4 regions of the Paraburkholderia sp. BGA-UO-ETr-F12 genome follow, and region 1 is predicted to be linked to each of the others. Evidence: riboswitches for the same ligand, from Rfam matches in the RefSeq annotation. Region 1 holds a riboswitch; each other region holds the start of a gene.
What was found. A riboswitch is a leader RNA that binds a small molecule or an ion and turns the genes downstream of it on or off. The one in region 1 is predicted to bind cobalamin.

Region 2: another riboswitch for cobalamin. It lies ahead of AC57B6_RS26215 (TonB-dependent receptor domain-containing protein); the one in region 1 lies ahead of AC57B6_RS33740 (HoxN/HupN/NixA family nickel/cobalt transporter).
Region 3: another riboswitch for cobalamin. It lies ahead of cobG (precorrin-3B synthase); the one in region 1 lies ahead of AC57B6_RS33740 (HoxN/HupN/NixA family nickel/cobalt transporter).
Region 4: another riboswitch for cobalamin. It lies ahead of cobW (cobalamin biosynthesis protein CobW); the one in region 1 lies ahead of AC57B6_RS33740 (HoxN/HupN/NixA family nickel/cobalt transporter).

The regions. Positions count from the first base shown of each region.
Region 1 is NZ_JCAQOZ010000066.1:50,970-56,558, forward strand. Features, by position in the region: gene AC57B6_RS33735 (alpha/beta fold hydrolase) at 1-607, shown strand, start outside; cobalamin riboswitch at 952-1,097, shown strand; gene AC57B6_RS33740 (HoxN/HupN/NixA family nickel/cobalt transporter) at 1,133-2,188, shown strand; gene AC57B6_RS33745 (DUF2946 domain-containing protein) at 2,392-2,772, shown strand; gene AC57B6_RS33750 (hypothetical protein) at 2,876-3,805, shown strand; gene AC57B6_RS33755 (copper resistance CopC family protein) at 3,806-4,183, shown strand; gene katG (catalase/peroxidase HPI) at 4,489-5,589, opposite strand, start outside.
Region 2 is NZ_JCAQOZ010000056.1:489,153-494,741, reverse strand. Features, by position in the region: gene metE (5-methyltetrahydropteroyltriglutamate--homocysteine S-methyltransferase) at 1-1,103, shown strand, start outside; cobalamin riboswitch at 1,172-1,372, shown strand; gene AC57B6_RS26215 (TonB-dependent receptor domain-containing protein) at 1,722-3,653, shown strand; gene lpxA (acyl-ACP--UDP-N-acetylglucosamine O-acyltransferase) at 3,732-4,526, opposite strand; gene AC57B6_RS26205 (efflux transporter outer membrane subunit) at 4,974-5,589, shown strand, end outside.
Region 3 is NZ_JCAQOZ010000046.1:234,534-240,122, forward strand. Features, by position in the region: gene cobM (precorrin-4 C(11)-methyltransferase) at 1-316, opposite strand, end outside; gene AC57B6_RS20305 (cobalt-precorrin-6A reductase) at 363-1,085, opposite strand; gene cbiE (precorrin-6y C5,15-methyltransferase (decarboxylating) subunit CbiE) at 1,099-2,334, opposite strand; cobalamin riboswitch at 2,419-2,597, shown strand; gene cobG (precorrin-3B synthase) at 2,681-4,120, shown strand; gene AC57B6_RS20320 (precorrin-8X methylmutase) at 4,113-4,739, shown strand; gene AC57B6_RS20325 (precorrin-2 C(20)-methyltransferase) at 4,740-5,471, shown strand; gene cobJ (precorrin-3B C(17)-methyltransferase) at 5,468-5,589, shown strand, end outside.
Region 4 is NZ_JCAQOZ010000057.1:268,639-274,227, forward strand. Features, by position in the region: gene AC57B6_RS27930 (cobyrinic acid a,c-diamide synthase CobB) at 1-487, opposite strand, end outside; gene cobO (cob(I)yrinic acid a,c-diamide adenosyltransferase) at 491-1,093, opposite strand; gene AC57B6_RS27940 (cobalamin biosynthesis protein) at 1,090-1,551, opposite strand; cobalamin riboswitch at 1,702-1,981, shown strand; gene cobW (cobalamin biosynthesis protein CobW) at 2,177-3,277, shown strand; gene cobN (cobaltochelatase subunit CobN) at 3,284-5,589, shown strand, end outside.

The sequences.
Region 1 (5,589 bases):
GCCGTATCACGACGGCCGCCGCTGGGGCGACGACCTCGCGGCCGTGATCAATGGCTCGCACGTGAAGAAACCCGTCGTGGTCGGATGGTCGCTTGGTGGCGTGGTGATATCCAACTACCTCGCAGCCTATGGCGATCGCGCCATCGCCGGTGCCGTGTACGTGGATGGCGTGGTCGAACTGACGCCCGGCCAGCTCGTGGCACACCCCGAGGTCTACCGGGACATGAACGCCCGTGATCTGAAGACGCATCTCGACGGCGAGCGCAGCTTTGTCGGACTTTGCTTCAACCGGCGGCCTGATGCCGACACGTTCGCCCGGCTGCTCGCCAACGCCGCGATGGCGTCCTGGGACATGCAACGAGAAGTCCCTACGATGACGGTGTTCGCCGCCGAGGGTCTCGGCAACGCGCATGTGCCATTGCTCTTCCTCTACGGCGGCAAGGATTCGCTGGTCGATACCCACGCGACGCTTGCCCGCGCCACCGCGCTCAATCCCCGCGTCGTCAGCAAGGTGTACGCTGAATCAGGCCACGCGCCGTTTATTGAGGAGCCCGATCGTTTCAATCGCGACCTGGCCGAGTTCGTCAGAACGGCTACCGGGCAATGAAGACCGAGGTACTGCCCGCCCTTGTGCCTTTGTGCCTTTGCCTCGCGGCGAACCGTCTTGCGGATGCCGGATAAGCGCCCGGGCGTGAACGATCCTGCATCCGCATGCACCGTCATGGCGCCCATGCCCAGCCGTTACGCATGTTGCGCCAGACAGGTGCATGCCGGCAGCACATGGCCTCGTTTGCCGTGTCGGCTGAAATCCCCATGGCAACAGCGTTCTTCGCCTGACCGCATCAGAGGTGGCATGACTCTTGTGCATGTTTCTCAAACTCTCATACAAAAGCGGATGCCGGATGCACGAATATCGATTACGACGCAAACCATACTTGCCGCTCAACGCGCCCGCATTGTATAAGCGTCAGGCATCACCTTGTCAGGACGGAAAGTGAAGCCGGTGAGAATCCGGCACGGTCGCGCCGCTGTATCCGGTTGGGCAGTCTCACGATTGCTGAACCGGGAGTCAGACCTCTTGTCGACCTGCTTCTCCCTCAAATGGGACGCGCCAATCCCAAGGACCTAACCGATGATTTCTCAGTTTGCCAAAGTTTTCAGTGACTCGAGTACGGAGGTGCGAAGCAAGCTCTTCGGCATCTACAGCCTGTTAATCGCGCTCAATGTGCTGGCGTGGACATGGGCCGTCGTGGCATTCCGCAACCATCCGCTGCTGCTCGGAACCGCGCTGCTGGCCTATGGTTTCGGATTGCGTCATGCCGTCGACGCCGATCACATCGCCGCAATCGACAATGTCACGCGCAAATTGATGCAGGAAAAGAAGCGGCCTGTGGCGGTGGGCTTCTTCTTTTCGCTTGGCCATTCAACGGTTGTCGTGCTCGCGTCCGTCGCCGTTGCGATTACGGCATCCGCCATGCAAACGCGTTTCGATCATTACAAGGAAATTGGCGGGGTCATCGGAACCCTGGTGTCGGCGCTGTTTCTGTTCGCGATCGCGCTCATGAATCTGATCATTCTCAAGTCGATCTATAGCGCGTGGCGTCACGTCAGAAACGGCGGCAAATATGTCGAAGACGATTTCGACATGCTGCTGGCGGATCGCGGCTTTCTGTCCCGGCTCTTTCGCCCGCTGTTCCGCCTGATTACCCGCAGCTGGCACATGTACCCGCTGGGCTTTCTGTTTGGCCTGGGATTCGATACGGCAACCGAAATCGGCTTGCTAGGGATCGCCGCAACGCAGGCCTCCAGGGGTCTCTCTCCATGGGCGATCATGGTGTTTCCCGTCCTCTTCAGCGCCGGCATGTCGCTGATCGATACGCTTGACGGACACCTGATGTTAGGCGCTTACGGCTGGGCCTACCTGAAACCGATCCGCAAAATCTACTACAACATGACCATCACGCTGGTGTCGGTCATCGTGGCCGTCGTGATTGGCGGTATAGAAGCGCTGGGGCTGATCGCCGACCAGTTGAAGCTGCAAGGTCCGGTGTGGGATGCCATCGGCACGCTCAATGAAAATTTCGGAACGCTCGGCTACATCATCATCGGCATCTTCGTTCTTAGCTGGATTGCGTCGGTCCTGATCTATCGGGCAAAGCGTTTCGACGAACTGGAAGTGAGCCGCTAACGGCACGCGTCAGTCCGCCCGGGATTCGAGCGGACTGACGGCATCGAAAGCGTGACTTCGCACGCTCGTAAGCCGGTTGTAACCCTGCGCTGAAATTGGTAATAGCGCTACCTTGGACATGTGAAACCTTGTATCTTTGGCTGAGTAGCCGCGTGGCATAATCAGCGCCTCGCTCTTACCTGTATGCGTGCTCCGTTCTCAGCATGTTTCGCTCGCGCCTCCTGAAGATTGGCAACCTGTTCGGATTGCTTGCGATCCTGATGAGCACGCTTGCGCCAACGGTTTCGCAGGCGCTAGCAGCACATAACCGGCTGGGCGAAGCACTCTCGAGCTACTGCACCGCGGAGCCGGACACCACGCCGCTCGCGCATGCCGGCAAGTCGTCGCACTCCTCAGCATTCCACTGGCAAGCGTGCGCCTACTGCGGCATGCTTGCTCATGCACCGGTATTGCCGGGCACGCCGGCGGTGTTTGCCGCCACGCAATTGGTCGTGCGTGCGCCGGTTGTCGCCACGCGCAATGCGCTCCACGTCCCCCTCTTCTACACCGCGGCCCAGCCGCGTGCGCCGCCTGTCTTTTCCTGAGTCGACCTGTACCTGAACAGAATCCGCGCTGTGCGAGCAGTCGTGGCGTGTCGCCGCACGCACGCGCTGCGCGGTATCAAGACAATTGGAGAAGGACTCAATCATGCGTAAGCTTTTCAAGCGGCACGCGGCGCCCGCGCGCGCCGCTCTGATGGCGGCGGCCGGCGCCGCCGCCTGCCTTGCCGGTTCGCCGGCTGCTTCGGCCCATTCGGTCGTCGGCGATCGGGTATTCCCCGCCACCTTGACGGTCGACGACCCAGGCGTCGGCGATGAATTCGACACCCAGTTCGGCCATATCAAGACGCAGGACGACAACGGGGACAACATGAACGTCAACACCGTCTCCTACGAGTGGGACAAGCTGATCACAAAGAATCTCGCGTTCAGCATTGGCAGCAACTACGTCACGCAGAACGCGCCGAACGGCGGTTCGGCCAAGGGCTGGGACAACCTCAGCGTGGGCGCGAAGTACATGATCTACGCCAATGCGCGTCACGAGTTCATGGCGTCGATAGGACTGCTCGCGGAAATCGGCGGCACCGGCGCAAAATCGATCGCCAACGCTTATTCCACGCTCACGCCAAGTTTTTATTTCGGCAAGGGCTTTGGCGACCTGCCTGCCTCACTTGGCTACCTGCGTCCCTTTGCCGTGACGGGGGAGATCGGGCCGAACCTGACGACTACCTCATCCGACAATGGTCCGAACTCGCTCGGCTGGGGTTTGACGTTGCAGTACAGCATTCCTTACCTGCAATCTCAGGTGAAGAACCTGGGCATCCCGCAACCGTTCAGCAACCTGGTGCTGGTCGTGGAAGCGCCGATGAGCACCTGCACGGCCGGCGCATGCGCCGGTCAAACCACCGGCACCGTCAACCCAGGCGTGCTCTGGCTCAACCGTTACGGACAGTTCGGCGTCGAAGCGCAAATTCCGGTCAATCACCAGAGCGGCAATCACGTGGGCGTGCTATTCGACGCCCATCTGTATTTCGACGACATCTTCCCCAACTCTCTTGGCAAGCCGCTCTTCAATTAAATGAAAACCTCTCTTCTGAACTCATTCACAGCACGTGGCCTGGTTGCCGCGTTCGCGTTGACTGTCGCGCAACTGGCGCATGCTCACGCGTATCCGACCCATCAGGCGCCATCCGCCGGTTCCACGGTGACCACCGCCCAGAAGGACGTGACGATCGACTTTGACGACGGTCTGGAACCGGCATTCAGCTCGATTACCGTGACCGATGCAAAGGGCAAACCGGTGACGAGCGGCAAATCCGTGGTCGATTCTTCCAACAGGAAGCACATGTCGGTAGCGCTGAACGCACTGACGCCGGGCGATTATTCGGTCGCATGGGTGGCGGTCGCGGAAGATGGGCATCGTACCCAGGGGCACTACAGCTTCAAGGTGAAATAACGGTAGCCCCGCGGCTCGCACGATATCCAGAAGCTGCCCGGCCTTCTCTTCAGTCACGGCCAGAATGATCTGCACCGGCTGATCGTCGAGCCTGAGCATCAGCGCATTAGCCGACTTCGTTACCCAGCTTGGGGGCCGTTGTGTTCCCGGTTACGTATCAGCGTGGGAATTGCGCGCGAGTTCCGACGCAGCCGGGATCCCGGGCTATGACTGCGAGGCGGAAACTGCGGCACCAAACGGCAACAGGGAAACCCGGGTCCCGCCAGGCCAACAAGCCCGGCGGGACCCGCACCTGCTCAAAAGATTCAGGCGAGATCGAACCGGTCGAGGTTCATCACCTTGGCCCAGGCCGCAACAAAGTCGCGGATAAATTTCTCCTGCCCATCGTCACTTGCATAGACTTCGCCCAGCGCCCGCAACTGGGCATGCGAGCCGAACACCAGATCGACACGGCTGCCGGTCCATTTCACTTCGCCGGTCTTGCGATCACGCCCTTCGAACGTCTCGTTGGCCGCTGAAACCGGCGTCCATTCCGTACCCATGTCGAGCAGGTTGCGGAAGAAGTCGTTGGTCAGTGTTTCCGGCTGCTTCGTGAACACGCCATGCTGGTTCTGCCCGGCATTCACATTCAGAACGCGCAGGCCGCCGATCAGCGCCGTCATCTCGGGTGCGGTCAAAGTCAGCAATTGCGCCTTGTCGATCAGCAAATCCTCAGCGGAGACACCGAGCTTGCCTTTGAGATAGTTGCGGAAACCATCGGCGACCGGTTCGAGGAACCCGACCGATTCCACATCGGTCTGCTCTTGCGACGCATCCATGCGACCGGGCGCAAAAGGCACGCTCACCTTATGGCCTGCTTTCTCCGCCGCCTTCTCGATGCCGGCGTTGCCTGCCAGCACGATCAGGTCAGCCAGCGAAACTTTCTTGCCACCGGACTGCGCGCCGTTGAATTCGGCCTGGATGCCTTCCAGGGTCTTCAGCACGCTGCCCAGTTGCTCGGGCTGATTGACCGGCCAGTCTTTCTGCGGCGCGAGGCGAATGCGCGCGCCATTGGCGCCACCGCGCTTGTCGGAACCGCGGAAGGTGGAGGCCGACGCCCAGGCGGTCGTGACCAGTTGCGAGACGGACAGTCCGGAGGACAAGATCTTCTGCTTGAGCGAGGCGATATCCGCTTCATCGACCAACGGGTGATCGACCGCCGGAATCGGGTCTTGCCAGAGCAGTTCTTCAGACGGCACTTCCGGGCCCAGGTAACGGGCGCGCGGCCCCATGTCACGGTGGGTCAGCTTGAACCATGCACGGGCGAACGCATCGGCAAGCTGATCGGGATTTTCGAGGAAGCGCCGCGAAATCTTCTCGTAAGCAGGGTCGAAGCGCAGCGAGAGATCCGTGGTGAGCATCGTAGG
Region 2 (5,589 bases), on a different contig from region 1:
TGGTTCAGCGGCGTGTCGCCGCTATCGCCGAGACCATGGCCAGCCGCAAGAGCCCGTTCGCCGAACGCAGCCGTGTGCAGCGCCACTCGCTCAAATTGCCGCTCCTGCCCACCACGACAATCGGTTCGTTTCCGCAAACGCCGGCGATCCGGCAAGCGCGCGCCGCCTATCGCCGCGGCGAAATGCGCGCGCTCGAGTATCTCGAACGTATGCGGGCCGAAACGGCGACCGTCGTCCGGCGACAGGAAGAACTCGGGCTCGACGTGCTGGTGCACGGCGAAGTCGAACGCAACGACATGGTCGAATTCTTTGCGGACAAGCTCTGGGGGTATGCGCTCACCGAAAACGGATGGATCCAGAACTACGGCTCGCAATGCGTCAAGCCGCCGATCATTTACGGCGACATCTACCGGCCCGAGCCGATGATCGTGGACGCAGCCTGCCATGCGCAGTCGTTGACCGACCGCCTGGTGAAAGGCGTACTGACCGGACCGGTCACCATGCTCGAATGGTCGTTTGTTCGTGACGACCAGCCGCGTTCGACCACGGCGCTCCAATTGGCGCTCGTCATTCGCGACGAAGTTATGGACCTCGAAAAGGCCGGCATCCGCATCATTCAGATCGATGAGCCCGCCTTTCGCGAGGGCTTGCCGTTGCGTAAGGCGGACTGGTCAGACTACCTCGACTGGGCGACCCGGGCCTTCAGGATTTCGGCGGGCGGCGTTTCCGACGCCACGCAGATCCACACCCATATGTGCTATTCGGAATTCAACGACATCCTGCCGTCGATCGCCGCGCTGGATGCGGACGTGATCACGATCGAGACATCGCGCTCTTCGATGGAGCTGCTCGACGGCTTCGGCGAGTTCGCCTATCCCAACGGAATCGGACCCGGCGTATACGACACCCATTCGTCGCGCGTGCCGAGTGCCGAAGCCATGCAGCGCCTGCTCGAACGCGCCTGCGAGGTCATCCCCGCCGACCGTTTGTGGGTCAACCCCGACTGCGGCCTGAAAACCCGGGGCTGGCCGGAGACGGAAGCCGCCTTGTCCAATATGGTGCTGGCCGCCAGGGCACTGCGGCAAAGGCTTGCAGTCCAGTAAGCCAGGCGTAATAACAACAGGAAGCGTACCGCCAACGCCGTGGTGATTGACGGCAACCACTACGCATCGGTACGCTTCGCGCTGATGGTTCCCGTTATCGGGATCAAAGGGAACGCAGTACGAGCAGCCATGCTCCGAATCTGCGGCTGCCCCCGCAACTGTAAGCGGCGAGTCCGTGCCATTCATGACCACTGGAGCAGAGCACCGGGAAGGTCGGCACGTGACATTGACCCGTGAGCCAGGAGACCTGCCATCGAACCGAGGTCTGCGCAGCCGCACCGGGCGGGGTGTCCCGATGTGCAAGCACCGCTCTTGAGCGGTTGCCCGCTGCAACGACAGCCCAAGCCTCAGGATCTGTCATGTCCACTGCTGTTCAATCCGGTTCCCTAAAGGGGGAGCCTCGCGTCGGCGCGTCGTCGCCATGGATAGCGCTTTCGCCGCCTTCAGGATTGCCGCCTGGCCTGGCTCGTTCGTCCCCTGTCGCCTGAAGCGCTACGACGAACTGGAAGCCTGTTGCGCCACACATTAAATCTTTGAGCGCGGCTAAACGGCCGCTGGCCCCTTGGTCCTCCAGCTCGCCACCCATATAGAAATCAGCAAGAACGAGCCCATCTCATCATGAAGTTCCGTCGACTCATCATCACCTCTGCCCTGACCGTCTCCGCATGGCAGGTTGCACAGGCCGCGGACGACACGCCGTTGCAGCAGCCGGAGCAGACGCCGGCTGAAACCACGCTGCCGAATATTCTCGTCAGCGGCGACACGCAACATCTGCCGCAATCATTCGACCAACGCTTCGCCACCACTCAGGTTCTGACGCGCGCCGATCTCGATCGTCTTACGCCCGCCGACCCGAGTATCACGCAGGCCCTCGCCACGCTGCCCGGCGTCACCATTTCCCAAACCGGCGGACCCGGTTCTTCCGCCGCGGTCAGTATCCGCGGTTCGTCGGCCAGTCAGGTCGCGGTGTTTATCGACGGCATCCGGGTCGGTTCCTCGACCACCGGGCAAGCTGCGTGGGCCGATCTGCCGACCTCCGCGTTCGACCGCGTCGAGGTAATCTCGGGGCCGGCGGCCGCCTCGTTCGGCGCGGACGCGATGGGCGGCGTCATACAGTTGTTCACCAACCATGCATCCAATCAGCCGAATCGGACCACCGTTTCGGTAGGCGGCGGTTCGAACAAGACCTTCGATACACAGATCCGCACGTCCGGCAGTATCCCGTCCACGGGTCCGCTTTCGGCACTCTCCGGACTGACCTACTCGCTCGGCCTGCACGACTACAACACCGCCGGGATCGATGCGACCCAGCCGTACGCCTACGGTCACGAGGACGGCCGCAATCCGTACCATGCGCAGGACGTGGACGCGCGACTCGGTTACGCGCACGACAACTGGTCGCTCTCCGCGTTCGCTCTGTATCACAAGTCCGATCTGTCGTACGACAATGCCGGCGGCGCCGACCGGCAGCTCGATCATCAACTGACGACGGGCCTCGCATTTCATCTGGACGTGACGCCGACCACCCAGTTCGACCAGTCGGTGGGTTATGCGACGGACCGCCAGTTCGTCTACGCGAACAACCCAGGCATTCCGTCCGATGAGTTCGATTCGACGCGTTTGAGCACCACGACCTCGCTAACGCATCAGGAGCGCGGGCTGACGCTGTTCGGTCTGCCGCTATCCGGAGAATCAAAAGTTGCGTACGATTTCAGCCGTGAGCTGGCGTTCATGCCGGTGGATGTGCCTCAAGGCTTGCCGGCCCGCAACGATTCGTCTTTCTCGCTCCATCAGTCGGCCACGCTCGGTGCGCTGACGGTGTTCCTCGCGGGTCGCCACGACGTTGTCCAGGGTGTGTCGGTCAATACCGGCAATGTCGCCGTGGCCTATGCGATCACGCCGGTTTATACGGCGCGCCTCTCGTATGGCAATGCTTTCCGCCTGCCGACGTTTAACGATCTGTACTATCCGGGCTATTCGAACCCGAATCTGTTGCCCGAGCGCAGCGATACGGTGGAGGCAGCGCTAGACGCGTCGACCTCGCTCGGCACCTTCACGGCCGCCGTTTATGACACCCGGGTTCATGACCTGATCTCGTTCAACCCCGCGCTCAGTATGCCCGTGAACATCGGGCGCGCGCACATCCAGGGCATCGATCTGTCCTACAAGGGCACTATCGGCAAATCGACGCCGGTTAGCGTTGCGGTCGGCATAATGAATCCGCAGGACGTCACGGATCAGACGTGGCTCCCCCGCCGTCCGCGCCAGACGATTAGTCTGAGCGTGGACCACATGTGGGACGAATTCCACCTGCACGCGCTCAGCACCGGCGTCTCGCTGCTTTATGGCGGCTCGACCTTCGACGACCAGTACAACACGACCTATCTGCCGTCGTACACGCGAGTCGATCTGCGCGCCGCGTACAGGATCAATTCGCACCTCACCGTCTCCGCCAACCTGTCGAACCTGTTTAACCGGCAGTACGTCACCGCATACGGTTACAACTCGCTCGGCCGCACGGCATTCGGCAAGGTGGCGTATACGTTCTAGGCGGAACCAGGCTCACGCTTTCTGTCGTCGGGCGACAATTCTCCCGACGACATAGCCCGCGTATTGCCGCACAGGACCTTATCGAATCAAACCGCGAGTCGAGCGAGTCAGAAACTCGTAAAACGGCTGGACTTCGGCGTGAGCAGAGGCGATCTCCGCGATCTCCGGCTTCGCTTCATCAAGCGTCTTGCCGCTCCGGTACAGCAGCTTGTAGGCCTGTCGAATGGCCTGTATTGCCTCTTTGCTGAAACCCCGGCGTTGCAGCCCCGTGGTGTTCACACCAACGGGCGAAGCGTGATTGCCCTGGGCAATCACGAACGGCGGTACGTCCTGGGCGATGCCCGAACAGCCCCCCACCATGACGTGCGCGCCGATGATGCAGAACTGATGAACCGCAACCATCCCGCCAATAATTACGTAGTCGTCCAGAATTACGTGACCGCCTAGCGTTGCATTGTTTGCCAGAATGCAATGGTTGCTCACGATGCAATCGTGGGCAACATGAGCGTTGACCATCAGAAGATTGTCGTTTCCAACCCGGGTAACGCCGCCGCCCTGGACCGTGCCGCGATGGATCGTGACGCTCTCCCGGATTCTGTTCCGATCGCCTATTTCCACCAGCGTCGGCTCGCCGGCGTACTTCAGGTCCTGGTTGTCCTCTCCAATCGTGGCGAACGGGTAGACGGTGTTGTCCCGGCCAATGCGGGTATGGCCGCTTACGACAACGTGCGACTTCAGTACGGTGCCTTCACCAATCTCGACATCGCCGCCGACGCAGCAATAAGGACCAATGCGAACGCCGGCACCAATCACAGCGCCCTCTTCAATCACCGCGGTCGGATGGATGACAGCCGTTTTATCGATCACAAACATAACCTCTCAGGAATGCCACTTTCGTGGCCGTGCAATTCAGATCCGATGCCGGAGCAGTGAGCTCCCATTCATTTCTGCGATCGATTATATGGGTCTTTATTGGCGCTTGCCGATCGGCCACCGGAACGCCTTATCGCGCCGCGCGAACAGGAATGTGAACGACTTTGCCAGCGTCTCGATCCACTTCGCGGGTTCCGTATTCCGCCGGCCCTCAGGGCCCCTTCCTTACAGATGGCTGTCTGAAAGCTCGTCGAGCGGACTGACTACGTGATCTCGTGCATCCCGCGCGTCACGTGCTCCAATCGGCCATGCTAGGCTACGCGTAGATTTCTTGCCGCATGGTATAAATTCCGCCGTCCGGACAAGAAACATCGAAGTTCGGGTGGTCCGCATAATCCCATCCGCTCCCCTCGCTTAAGCTGAACGCAGGCGATATAAGGTGGATCGATGATCGACGTGAACCAGCGTATTGTCGGGCGGCGGCGCCTGTACGTCGTGCTTTGCGGCTGCGCCGCGATGACGGGCTGCATGGTCGGTCCCAACTACCGCACGCCTGCCGCACCCGCTACGGACACGTACACCGCCACGCCGCTGCCCGGGCAGACGGCCTCTTCGCCGGGGGCTGCCGGCTTGCCCCAGCGCTTTGTGCCGGGCGAGGACATTCCCGCGGCCTGGTGGGCGCTCTTTCATTGCGAGCCGCTCGATACCCTGATCCGCCAGGCCATCGTCAACAGCCCGAACATCGCCGCGGCGCAAGCCGCCTTGCGGCAGGCGCGCGAAAACTTCAAGGCGCAAGCCGGCGGCACTCTCCTGCCCAGCGTCGACGCGCAACTCGGCGCCACGCGCGAAAAACTGAACGGCATTGCGTTCGGCCAGCCTGGCGTGGTCGACGAGTTCAATCTCTATAACGCGTCGGTGAATGTGTCGTACAAGCTCGACGTGTTCGGCGGCGCGCGGCGCGAACTCGAAGCGTTGCGCGCACAAATCGATTACCAGGATTTCCAGTTGCAGGCCGCCTATCTCGCGATGTCCGCCAACATTGTGACCGCGGCCGTCAAGGAAG
Region 3 (5,589 bases), on a different contig from region 1:
CGATTTCGTAGGGAATATCGAGTTCGCGAAGCCGGCGAATCTGCTCGCCGATTGCGCCGTACAACGACGGATCGCCTGAATGCACCCGCGCCACGTCCTGGCCTTTGTCGTGTGCGGCCTTGAGCAAATCAACGATCTGATCGAGATCGAGTTCGGCGGTATTCACGACCTGCTCGGCACTATGCCCGTCCAACACGGCGGCCGGCACCAGCGAGCCGGCGTACAGGATCACCGGGCAGCCGCGCACGAGGCGTTGTCCTTTTACTGTGATCAGTTCCGGGTCACCGGGACCCGCACCGATAAAAAACACCGTCATTCAGTACTCCATGATTCGTTCAGTCGGCATGTCATGCACCTGCCATTCAGGCTGAGACTCGCAACGCTTCCAGCAAGTCGGCCACGCTTGCAAACTCGCGATCGACCGCGGGCAATTCAGGGCGACGCAGCATCACGACCGGCAAGCCGCGTTCGCGCGCGACTTCGAGTTTCGCCTCGGTGGCGCTACCCCCGCTGTTTTTGCTGACGATGACATCGAAGGCTTCCGCGCCGAACAGCGCTCGTTCGCCTTCGAGTGTAAACGGCCCGCGTGTCGCCAGAATCCGCGCACGCGGATGGGTTTCGGATGCGTCGAGGCAACGTATCGTCCAGAACTGCCGCAGAGGGATTTCGTCGAGATGCGCAAGCGGTTCGCGGCCGAGCGTGAAAAGCGGCCGCTTGAATGAAGCGAGCGCCGCCGTGAGTTCGGCCCAATCGCCGACCATGCGCCAGTCGTCGCCGGCTTGCGGCAGCCAGGCTTCGCGCCGCAGTGCCCAACACGGCACGCGCGCCGCGTCACTCGCTTTCACAGCATTAGCGCTAATCCGCGCGGCGTACGGATGCGTCGCGTCAATCACCAGGTCGATACGTTCGTCCGCGATATAGCGCGCCATCCCATCGCTACCGCCGAAGCCGCCCACACGCACCGCGCACGGCAGATCGTCCGGCACCTTGCCGAGGCCCGCGAGACTGTACACATGCTCATGACCGAGTTGTCTGGCGATCCGCACAGCATCGCCGGTGCCGCCGAGCAGCAGAACGCGCTTCATTGCACGGCTCCGATTACGGTTGAGGTGAGTTGCCGGACGCGCCGTTGGCCTGTTTTGTGACCTCCAGCAACGTAATCGGCAACGCCTGACGCCACGTATCGAAACCGCCGAGTGGCTGAGCCTCGGCCAGCGCGATGCGGGTCAGCGTGCCGCCATGCTGCTCCCGCCATGCCGCGAGCGCCGCCTCGCCCTGCAACGTGACGGCATTGGCGACCAGTCGGCCGCCTGCGCGCAGCCGCGTCCAGCACGCATCGAGCACGCCTGGCACCGTCACGCCGCCGCCGATGAACACGGCATCCGGCGCGGCCAATCCTGCCAGTGCCTCGGGCGCGCGGCCGGCGACCAGGTGCAAACCCGGCACGCCCAACGCATCGCGATTGTGTTCGATGAACCGCTGACGCTCCGCGTGCCCTTCGATCGCGATCGCGCGGCAGCCCGGATGCGCACGCATCCATTCGATGCCAATCGAGCCACTGCCCGCGCCGACGTCCCAGAGCAATTCGCCAGGCGTCGGCGCGAGGCGCGCCAGCGTGATCGCGCGAACGTCGCGCTTGGTCAACTGACCATCGTGGCGAAAGGCGTCGTCGGGCAAGCCGGTGGTCAACGGCAAACGCGGCGCGCCTTCCGTTGCACGGCATTCGAGCGCCACCAGGTTGAGCGCCGCCACGTCGCCCGCGGACCACTGGTCGGCGCGTCCGTCGATACACCGCTCCAGGTCGCCGCCCAAATGTTCCAGCACGCTCATTCGTGTCGCGCCAAAACCGCGCGCGTTCAGCAACTCAGACAGCGCTGCGGGCGTACGCCCGTCAGCGCTCAGAACGAACACGCGCGCGCCGTCGTACAAATGGGCATTCAGCGCCGGCAATGGCCGCCCCACCAGCGAAACCGTGGCGACGTCCTGCAATGGCCAGCCCAGCCGCGCAGCCGCTAGCGATATCGACGACGGCGCCGGTAGAACTCGCAACTCACCGGGCGGCAACCGCCGCGCCAGCGTCGCGCCGACGCCGAACAGCATCGGGTCGCCACTCGCCAGCACACACACGGGCCCACCACGCTCCGCCAGCAAAGGTGCAAGATCGAACGGCTTCGGCCATGCTGTCCGGCGCGCGGCCAGACGCCCGGGCAGCATCGCCAGATGACGTTCGCCGCCATAGATCACCGACGCTTCCAGCAAAGCACGCCGCGCGGGCCTCCCCAAGCCGGCGAAACCGTCATCGCCTATGCCCACCACAGTCAGCCACGCCGGCATGCATCCATCCTCATTCTGTGTCTTCAAATCTTGTGCTGTGCCACGCCGGTCAAAGCGTCCAGCCTCGTTGTGCTGTTCGAAAAAAGGCATAATACAGCCGCCGGTGCCCTTCGGGGCCGAAGAGGGAACACAGTATCGCTGTGGCTGCCCCCGCAACTGTATGCAGCGAGTCCGCCTGCGCTGCGCGCCACTGGTTTAACCGGGAAGGCCGCGGCGGACGATGACCTGCCAGCCAGGAGACCTGCCGGCCAGACTGTTCGTGCCAGCCACCATCGGGCGGGGTGTACCGATGCCGCAGCAATGCCCGTAAGGGCGGCGCTCGGGCTATCGCGCGACGCTCAACCCGGTGTCCGTCTTGAAGCAAGCTTCGCCCTCCACTGTTTTGCCTGACGCGGCGCTCGCGCTGCGGCCCTCCGCATGTCCGGGGCTGCTGCGCATCGTCGCCGCGCGCGACGGTGGGATCTGCCGGATCAAACTGCCCGGCGGCGAGTTGAGCGCCGCACAGGCCATCGCGATCGCCGAGGCCAGCACGCGGCATGCAAGCGGTGTGATCGAGCTGACCAATCGCGCGAATCTGCAGGTGCGTGGCGTGCGCAGCGGGCAGGAAACGGCACTGATCGCGGCGTTGCTCGACGCGGGCCTCGGACCGGCTGTCGAGCCGATTCGAGCCGACGCTGCGGTAGATGCCGCCAAGTCGCTGCTCGCGACTTCGGCGGACGACGTGCGCAATGTGATGCTGAGTCCGACTGCCGGGCGCGATCCATTTGCACTGTTCGACACGCGGCCTCTTTGCGCCGAACTGCTTGCCTTGCTGCAGACCGAAGCGCGTTTCGCGGCGCTGTCGCCCAAATTCGCGCTATTGCTCGACGGCGGCGAGCGCCTTGCGAGAGTCGATCATCCGCACGATGTCTGGCTGGCGGCGACGCAAGCCGAAGACGGCGTGCGATTTGTGTTCGGCCTGGCCGGTTGCCCCGCTGCAGAGATGAACGCGAAACCTGGCGCCCTCGGCGCCGTTCTGCCCAAGCAGGTCACCGGCCTGGTTCGCGCGCTGCTGCATACGTTCCTCGACCTGGGCACCGCCGATGCCACGCGCATGCGTCATCTGCTTACCGCGCATTCCATCGACGCCGTCTTGCAGCACGCTCGTCAGTACGTCGATTTCCCGCTGTCACGCGACGCGTCGCTCGCACACTGGCAACGCGGCACGCTTGCCGATGCCACGCTGCGGCTCGGCGCGCATGCTCAACGCGTGGTGGGCCTGCAGCACGTGGGCGGGCAGCCGCCGCTTGGGCGCCTCGACGCCGCCGCATTACGCGGCCTCGCGGAACTCTCTCAGCAGCACGGCAACGGCACGCTGCGCATCACGCCCTGGCAAAGCGTATTGCTTCCCGATATCGCGGCGCATAACGCATCCGCCGCGCTCGCGGAAATGAACGCGCTAGGTCTCGCCTGCGATCCCGCGCAGCCGATTACGCACCTGATCGCCTGCGCCGGTTCCACGGGTTGCGCAAAAAGCCTCGCCGACACCAAGGCCGATGCACTGCTTCTGGCGAATCGCTTGCCCGCTGGCGTCGACGTTCATCTGAGCGGCTGTCCGCGCTCATGCGCTGCGGCCCATTGCGCGCCGTACACGCTGCTGGCCACCGCGCCCGGCCTCTATGACCTCTATCGACACACCGGCGAACCGGATTTCGGCGCGTGCGTCGCGCACCAACTTACGATCGAACAGGCCGCCGACATGCTCGACTCATTGGCCCACCCGGCCCGGAGCCCTTTAGATGCTTGATTACATTCGCGACGGTCAGGAGATCTATCGCCAATCCTTCGCGACGATACGTGCTGAGGCCGATCTTTCGCGTATTCCCGCCGACCTCGAAAAACTCGCGGTGCGTGTGATCCACGCCTGCGGCATGGTGGACGTCATTGAAGACCTGCGGTTTTCCGCGGGGGCGGGCGCCGCGGGCCGCACGGCGCTGGCACAAGGCGCGCCGATTCTGTGCGACGCCGGCATGGTGGCGCAGGGCATCACGCGCGCACGATTGCCCGCCAACAACGAAGTGATCTGCACGCTCACGCATCAGGACGTGCCCGCTCTCGCGCGCGAACTCGGCAATACGCGTTCGGCCGCCGCGCTCGAATTGTGGCGGCCGCATCTGGCCGGCAGCGTCGTGGTGATCGGTAATGCGCCGACCGCCCTCTTCTATCTGCTAGACATGCTCGACGACGATGCACCGAAACCCGCGCTGATTCTTGGTTTTCCAGTCGGCTTTGTCGGCGCCGCCGAATCGAAAGCGATGCTGGCGGAAAATAGCCGCGGCGTGCCCTACGTCGTGATTCATGGCCGGCGCGGTGGCAGCGCGATGGCCGCCGCCGCGGTGAATGCGCTGGCGACGGAGGTCGAGTAAATGACCGTGCGAGGACGTTTATTCGGCCTGGGTGTCGGCCCCGGCGACCCGGAACTCATCACGCTAAAAGCGCTGCGCGTGCTGAAAGCGGCCCCCGTGGTCGCGTATTTCGTCGCGAAGGGTAAAAAGGGCAATGCCTTCAGCATCATCGAGGCGCATCTGCATGACGCTCAGCAGCATCTGCCGCTCGTGTATCCCGTCACGACCGAAGCGCTCGCACCGCCGCTTTCGTATGAAGCGATCATCGCCGATTTCTACGACACCGCCGCGGAGATCGTTGCCGGCCATCTCGACGCCGGCCGCGACGTCGCGGTGATTTGCGAAGGCGACCCGTTTTTCTACGGCTCGTATATGTATCTGCATGACCGCCTTGCCACGCGTTTCGAGGCCGAAGTCGTGCCCGGCGTGTGCTCGATGCTCGGCGGTGCGGCCGTGCTCGGCGCGCCGCTGGTGTATCGCAATCAGAGTTTGTCGGTGCTCTCCGGCGTGTTGCCCGAAGACGAATTGCGCCGGCGTCTTGCCGACGCCGACGCCGCGGTCATCATGAAACTCGGCCGCAATTTCGATAAGGTACGGCGCGTACTCGTCGAACTGGGACTCGCGCATCGGGCGCTTTACGTCGAACGCGCGACGATGGGCAATCAACGTATTGTGGCGCTCGACGAAGTCGACCCGATGGCCTCGCCGTATTTCTCGCTGCTTGTGGTGCCGGGGGAAAAATGGCAAGGATGACGCCGCCCGCCATTGTCATTCTCGGCACGGGCGCGTTGGCAACCGCACGGCGTATCCAGACGCTGTATGCCGGTTCCCAGGTGCACGCCTTGCAGGGGCGCGTCGAAGCTGACGTGTC
Region 4 (5,589 bases), on a different contig from region 1:
GCAGTGCTTCCTGGAGCATTTGCGCGTGTCTTGGCGAGCCGACGCGATTGGCGAGCACACCGTAAAACGGCAGTTGCGGCCTGAATTGCGCGAGACCGAAGGCGACCGCGCCGAAGGTCTGCGCCATCGCTTTCGCCGAAATCACCGCGAGCACGGGCACGCCGAACGTGGTGGCCAGATCGGCGCTGCTCGGCGTGCCGTCGAACAGGCCCATGACGCCTTCGATCAGAATCAGGTCCGCCTCGGCCGCCGCCTGCGCGAGCAGGTTCCGGCAGGCCGTCTCGCCCACCATCCACAGATCGAGCGAGAGTACCGGCGCGCCGCTGGCTCGCGCCAGAATCATCGGGTCGAGAAAGTCGGGACCCGTCTTGAAGACGCGCACGCGTCGCCCAAGCCGCCGGTGGTAGCGCGCCAGACCCGCGGTAATCGTGGTTTTGCCTTGTCCCGACGCGGGCGCGCTGATGAACAGGGCGGGGCATGCGGACATTGCCTAGAACTCCACGCCGCGCTGCGCTTTCACGCCTTGCTCGCGATACGGGTGCTTGACGATGCGCATTTCGGTGACGAGATCTGCGGCTTCGATCAGCGCATCGGGCGCGTGACGGCCGGTTACCACCACGTGCAGCATCGGTGCGCGCGCGTTCAGTACCGACAGCACTTCGTCGAGCGGCAGGTATTCGTACTTGAGCACGGTGTTCAGTTCGTCGAGGATTACCATCTGATAATCGCCGCTCTCGATCATGCGGCGCGCTTCGTCCCAGCCTTTGCGCGCGGTGGCGATGTCGGCGTCGCGATTCTGGGTGTTCCAGGTGTAGCCGTCACCCATCGTGACGAAGTCGCACTGGGCGATCGCACCGAGGAAGTCGCGCTCCGAGGTATGCAGCGCGCCCTTGATGAATTGCACGACGCCAAGGCGCATACCGTGCCCGAGCACCCGCACGGCCATGCCGAACGCTGCAGTGGTTTTGCCTTTGCCTGTGCCGGTGTTGACGATCAGCAGACCTTTTTCGACGGTAGCGTTGGCCTGTTTTTTTTCGTGGCCTTCGCGCCGGCGTTCGGTCATGCGTTGATGCGATTCGGGGTCGGTCTTCATTGCAGGTCCTGTTCTGGAGAGTCGTTATCTGTCTGTTCGCTGACGGTCTGCGTGCTGCCCGAGGAGGCTATCGCCACCGTGACGCCGCCGTGCACGGTTTTACGCACCAGCAAGCGCGCGTTGTGGGCATCGACCACTTCGGCCACTTCGAACGCGCCGGCCGCGGCGAGCAGCGCGCATGGCTCGCAGACGCCGTTTATGCCGAGATGTTCGCGCACCGCCGCCGACGGATCGTCGACACATATCGCCGCAATCTGCGCGCAGCTGAACAACTTCAGCGGCAGCGCGTGGCGTGTGCAGAATTCGAGCAAGCCGGCTTCGTGGGCTTTGGTGTCGACCGAGGCAATCGCTGCGATTTCGCCGAATGCACGCGAGCGGAGCGTGGCGCGCACAGCCGCTTCGATCTGCTCAGCGGAACTGTGCGAGCGACAACCGATGCCGATGCTGAGTGTTTTCATGAAGGGGTCTGCGAGAGTTGCGGTGGTCCAGGCGGCCCGTAGGGGCGGGCACCCAACGCGCGCATACGATAGCACACGGCAGGTCGCGCCGGCATGGCGAAAAGGCCCTGCCAGACCCCGTGTTTCCTTGACGGCATGGGGCTCTCGGCCTAAACTCGCACGCACTTTGGTGCTCGTGTGCGCGCTCGTGCGCATGCAGTTAAACGGGAAACAGGGTGCCCACCTGCCATGGACCGGGCTAACCTGTGCTGCCCCCGCAACGGTAAGCGAAATGCGGTTCCAGATTGATTGTCTGGCGCCGCGGAGCCGGCTTCGATGTCCACGCGCAAGGCCGCGTCGGCATATGACCACTGGACGAGAAACCACTCGTCCGGGAAGGGGAAGCGGCGCTTTCGCCAGCCCGGATACCGGCCAGACGACGAAGAACGACCCCGCGGGGATGCGGCGGTGCGTTCATGATCGCATTACTGTTTTCCGTTGCCCCGGCAACGCCGTTGTTCGTCCCCGTGTTTTGCCATTGTTATCGCTATTGCCTGCGGGGCGCGGCCCCGTTTGCGTGACCGATACGGACAAAACGCGCAAACACGCCGGCGTGCACCTGCAACTCCCACGGATGGACCTCACGATGCAAACTCAAATGCGCAAGATTCCCGTCACCATCGTCACGGGCTTTCTCGGTAGCGGCAAGACCACGCTGCTGCGGCACATTCTTCAGAACGCGGGCGGCAAGCGCATCGCGGTGATCGTCAACGAGTTCGGCGAACTCGGCATCGACGGGGAAATCCTCAAGGGTTGCGGCATCGGCTGCGATGAAAACGGCGTCGAAACCGAAGGCCAACTGTATGAACTCGCGAACGGCTGCCTGTGCTGCACCGTGCAGGAAGAGTTTTTCCCGGTGATGGAAAAGCTGGTGGAGCGCCGCGAGCAGATCGATCACGTGCTGATCGAAACCTCCGGTCTCGCGTTGCCGAAGCCGCTCGTGCAGGCTTTCAACTGGCCGCAGATCAAGAACAGCTTTACCGTCGACGCGGTCGTTACCGTGGTTGACGGGCCGGCCGCGGCGAGCGGCCAGTTCGCCGACAATCCAGTGGCGGTGGATGCGCAGCGCAAGGCCGATCGGAATCTCGATCACGAATCGCCGTTGCACGAACTGTTCGAAGACCAGTTGTCGGCCGCCGATCTGGTGATTCTGAATAAAACCGACCTGCTCGACGAATCGCATCAGGCTTCGGTCGAAGCGCTCATTCGTGAAGAAATTCCGGCGCAGGTGAAGATCGTACGCGCGCAGATGGGCCAGCTCGATCTGCATACGCTGCTGGGTCTCGAAGCGGCCTCGGAGGAAACGATCCACTTGCGCCACGATCATCATGGTTCGGCTGACGACGCCGATCACCACCATGACGAGTTCGATTCGGTGGTGGTGCAGGCGAACGTTGCGTCGCGTGAGGCGGTGATCGCGGCGTTGCAAGGGCTGGTCGAAACGAACACGATTTACCGCGTCAAAGGTTTCGCGGCGCTGCCGGGTGCGGCGATGCGCCTCGTGATTCAGGGCGTGGGCCGTCGTTTCGATAGTTACTTCGACCGCCGCTGGCAGGCCGGGGAAGTGGGCGAAGGTCTGCAAAGCCGCTTCGTGCTGATCGGCGAAGACCTCAACCAGGCCGCGCTGCAACAGGCATTCGACGCCGCCCTGGGCGCTGCGGCGAGCGTCCAGCCGCAACAGGCGTAAGCGCTCATGCATCTGCTGCGCACCACGCCGGGCGGTTTTGTGGACGACACGCAAGGCGTGATCCGTATCGATCAGCAGCCTGCCGATATCGTGGTGCTCAGTTCCGCCGATACCACGCTGTCGCTTCTGGCGAGCGTGTTTCCTCGTCTGGGCGACGGCTTTCCGAGCGTGCGGCTTGCGAACGTCACCTATTTGCGGCAGCCGGCGTCGGTCGATTTCTATATCGAAGACGTGCTGCAGCATGCGCGTGTGGTGGTGGTCGATCATCTTGGCGGCGAGGCGTACTGGCCGTACGGAATCGAACAGGTTGTCGCGCTCGCCGAGCGCAAGCAGCAGACGCTCGCGATGTTTTCGGGCGATCTGCAGGAAGACCCGAACCTGCTCGCGCGCAGCACCGCCGACGCCGATTTATGCCATCAGCTATGGCGCTATCTGCGTGAAGGCGGCCCGCAGAATGCCGAAGCGTTCCTGCGTTGCATTGCGTACCGCTCATTTGGCTGGGGACGCGAACCTGCGCCGCCGCGCGCATTGCCCGCCGCGACGCTTTACCATCCGGAACGCGACACGCCGACGATGGCCGACTGGCAATCGCGCTGGCGCGAAGGCGCGCCGGTTGCCGCGATCCTGTTCTATAAGGCGCATCTTCAGGCGGCCAACACCGCTGTATTCGACGCGCTGATCGATGCGCTCGAAGCACAGGGTCTGAATCCACTGCCCATCGCAATTACGTCCCTGAAAGATGCAATGAGCCGCGAGGTCGTGCAGCAATTGTGCGCGCAACACCATGCCGCGCTTGTGCTGAACACGACCGCATTCGCCGCATCCGCAATCGACGACCCCGGGCCGCTAGCGCTGGCCGGCGACGCGCCGGTGATGCAGGTGATCCTGAGCGGCGGCAATCGCGAAGATTGGCTCAAGGACAATCAGGGCCTCAACTCGCGTGATATCGCCATGCATATCGCGCTGCCGGAAGTGGACGGCCGCATCATCACGCGCGCGATCAGCTTCAAGGGGCTCGCGTATCGTTGTCCGCACACGCAGGTCGACGTGGTGCGTTATCAGCCGGACCTGGAGCGTGTCGGCTTTCTGGCCGAACTGAGCCGCCGCTGGTGCCGTCTGCGCACGCTCGATAGCGCGCAGAAGAAACTCGCGCTGATCCTCGCCAATTATCCGATGAGCGAAGGGCGGATCGGCAATGGTGTGGGGCTCGATACGCCGGCCTCGGTGGTCGGCATTCTGTCCATGTTGCGCGACGACGGATATCGCGTCGCGGACGTGCCCGCTGACGGCGACGCGCTGTTAAATAAGCTCACCGAAGGCGTGACCAACGATCCGGTCGTGCGTGACTTGCGGCCCGCGTTGCAAAGCCTCGCGCTCGACGACTACCTGCTGTACTTCAACGCGTTGCCCGTGGAGGCCCGCCAGGCGCTGAACGCACGCTGGGGCTCGCCCGAACAGGATCCGACGTTGCGGCGCGGCCGCTTCATGATCGCAGGCTGGCGTTGCGGGCAGGTGTTCGTCGGCATTCAGCCTTCGCGTTCACGCGAGCAGGGCGATTACGCGAGCTACCACGATGCCGAACTCGTGCCGCCGCATGCGTATCTGGCGTTCTATTTCTGGTTGCGTCATCAGTTCGGCATCGACGCGGTCGTGCATGTCGGCAAGCATGGCAATCTCGAATGGCTGCCGGGCAAGAGCGTCGCGTTGAGCGATGCCTGCTGGCCCGATCTGATTCTCGGGCCGATGCCGCATCTGTATCCGTTCATCGTCAACGATCCGGGCGAGGGCAGTCAGGCCAAGCGCCGCGCGCAGGCGGTCATCATCGATCACCTGATGCCACCGCTTACACGGGCCGAAACTTACGGACCCTTGCAGGATCTCGAACGCCAGGTCGACGAATACTATGAGGCGCTGATGGTCGATCCGCGCCGCGCGAAGCTGTTGAGGCGCACGATTCTCGAAACCATCGTCGAACACCGGTTGCATGACGAGCTGAGTCTCGCGGAACCGAACGGTCAGGACGATGAAGATGCGCTGCTGACGCGTGTCGATGCGTGGCTGTGCGAGTTGAAGGAAGCGCAGATTCGCGACGGCTTGCACACGTTCGGGCAATCGCCCGCAGGGGTGCAGCGGCGCGATACGTTGCTGGCTTTGGGACGCTTCCCGGTCGGCGATGGCCAGGGCGGCAAGGCCGGATTGATCGATGCATTGGCGCGCGATCTGGAGATGGATCACCTGTTCGACCCGCTTTCGGTGGACTGGTCGGCGGCGTGGGATGGTCCTCGTCCCGACGTGTTGCAGCAGGTCAGCGA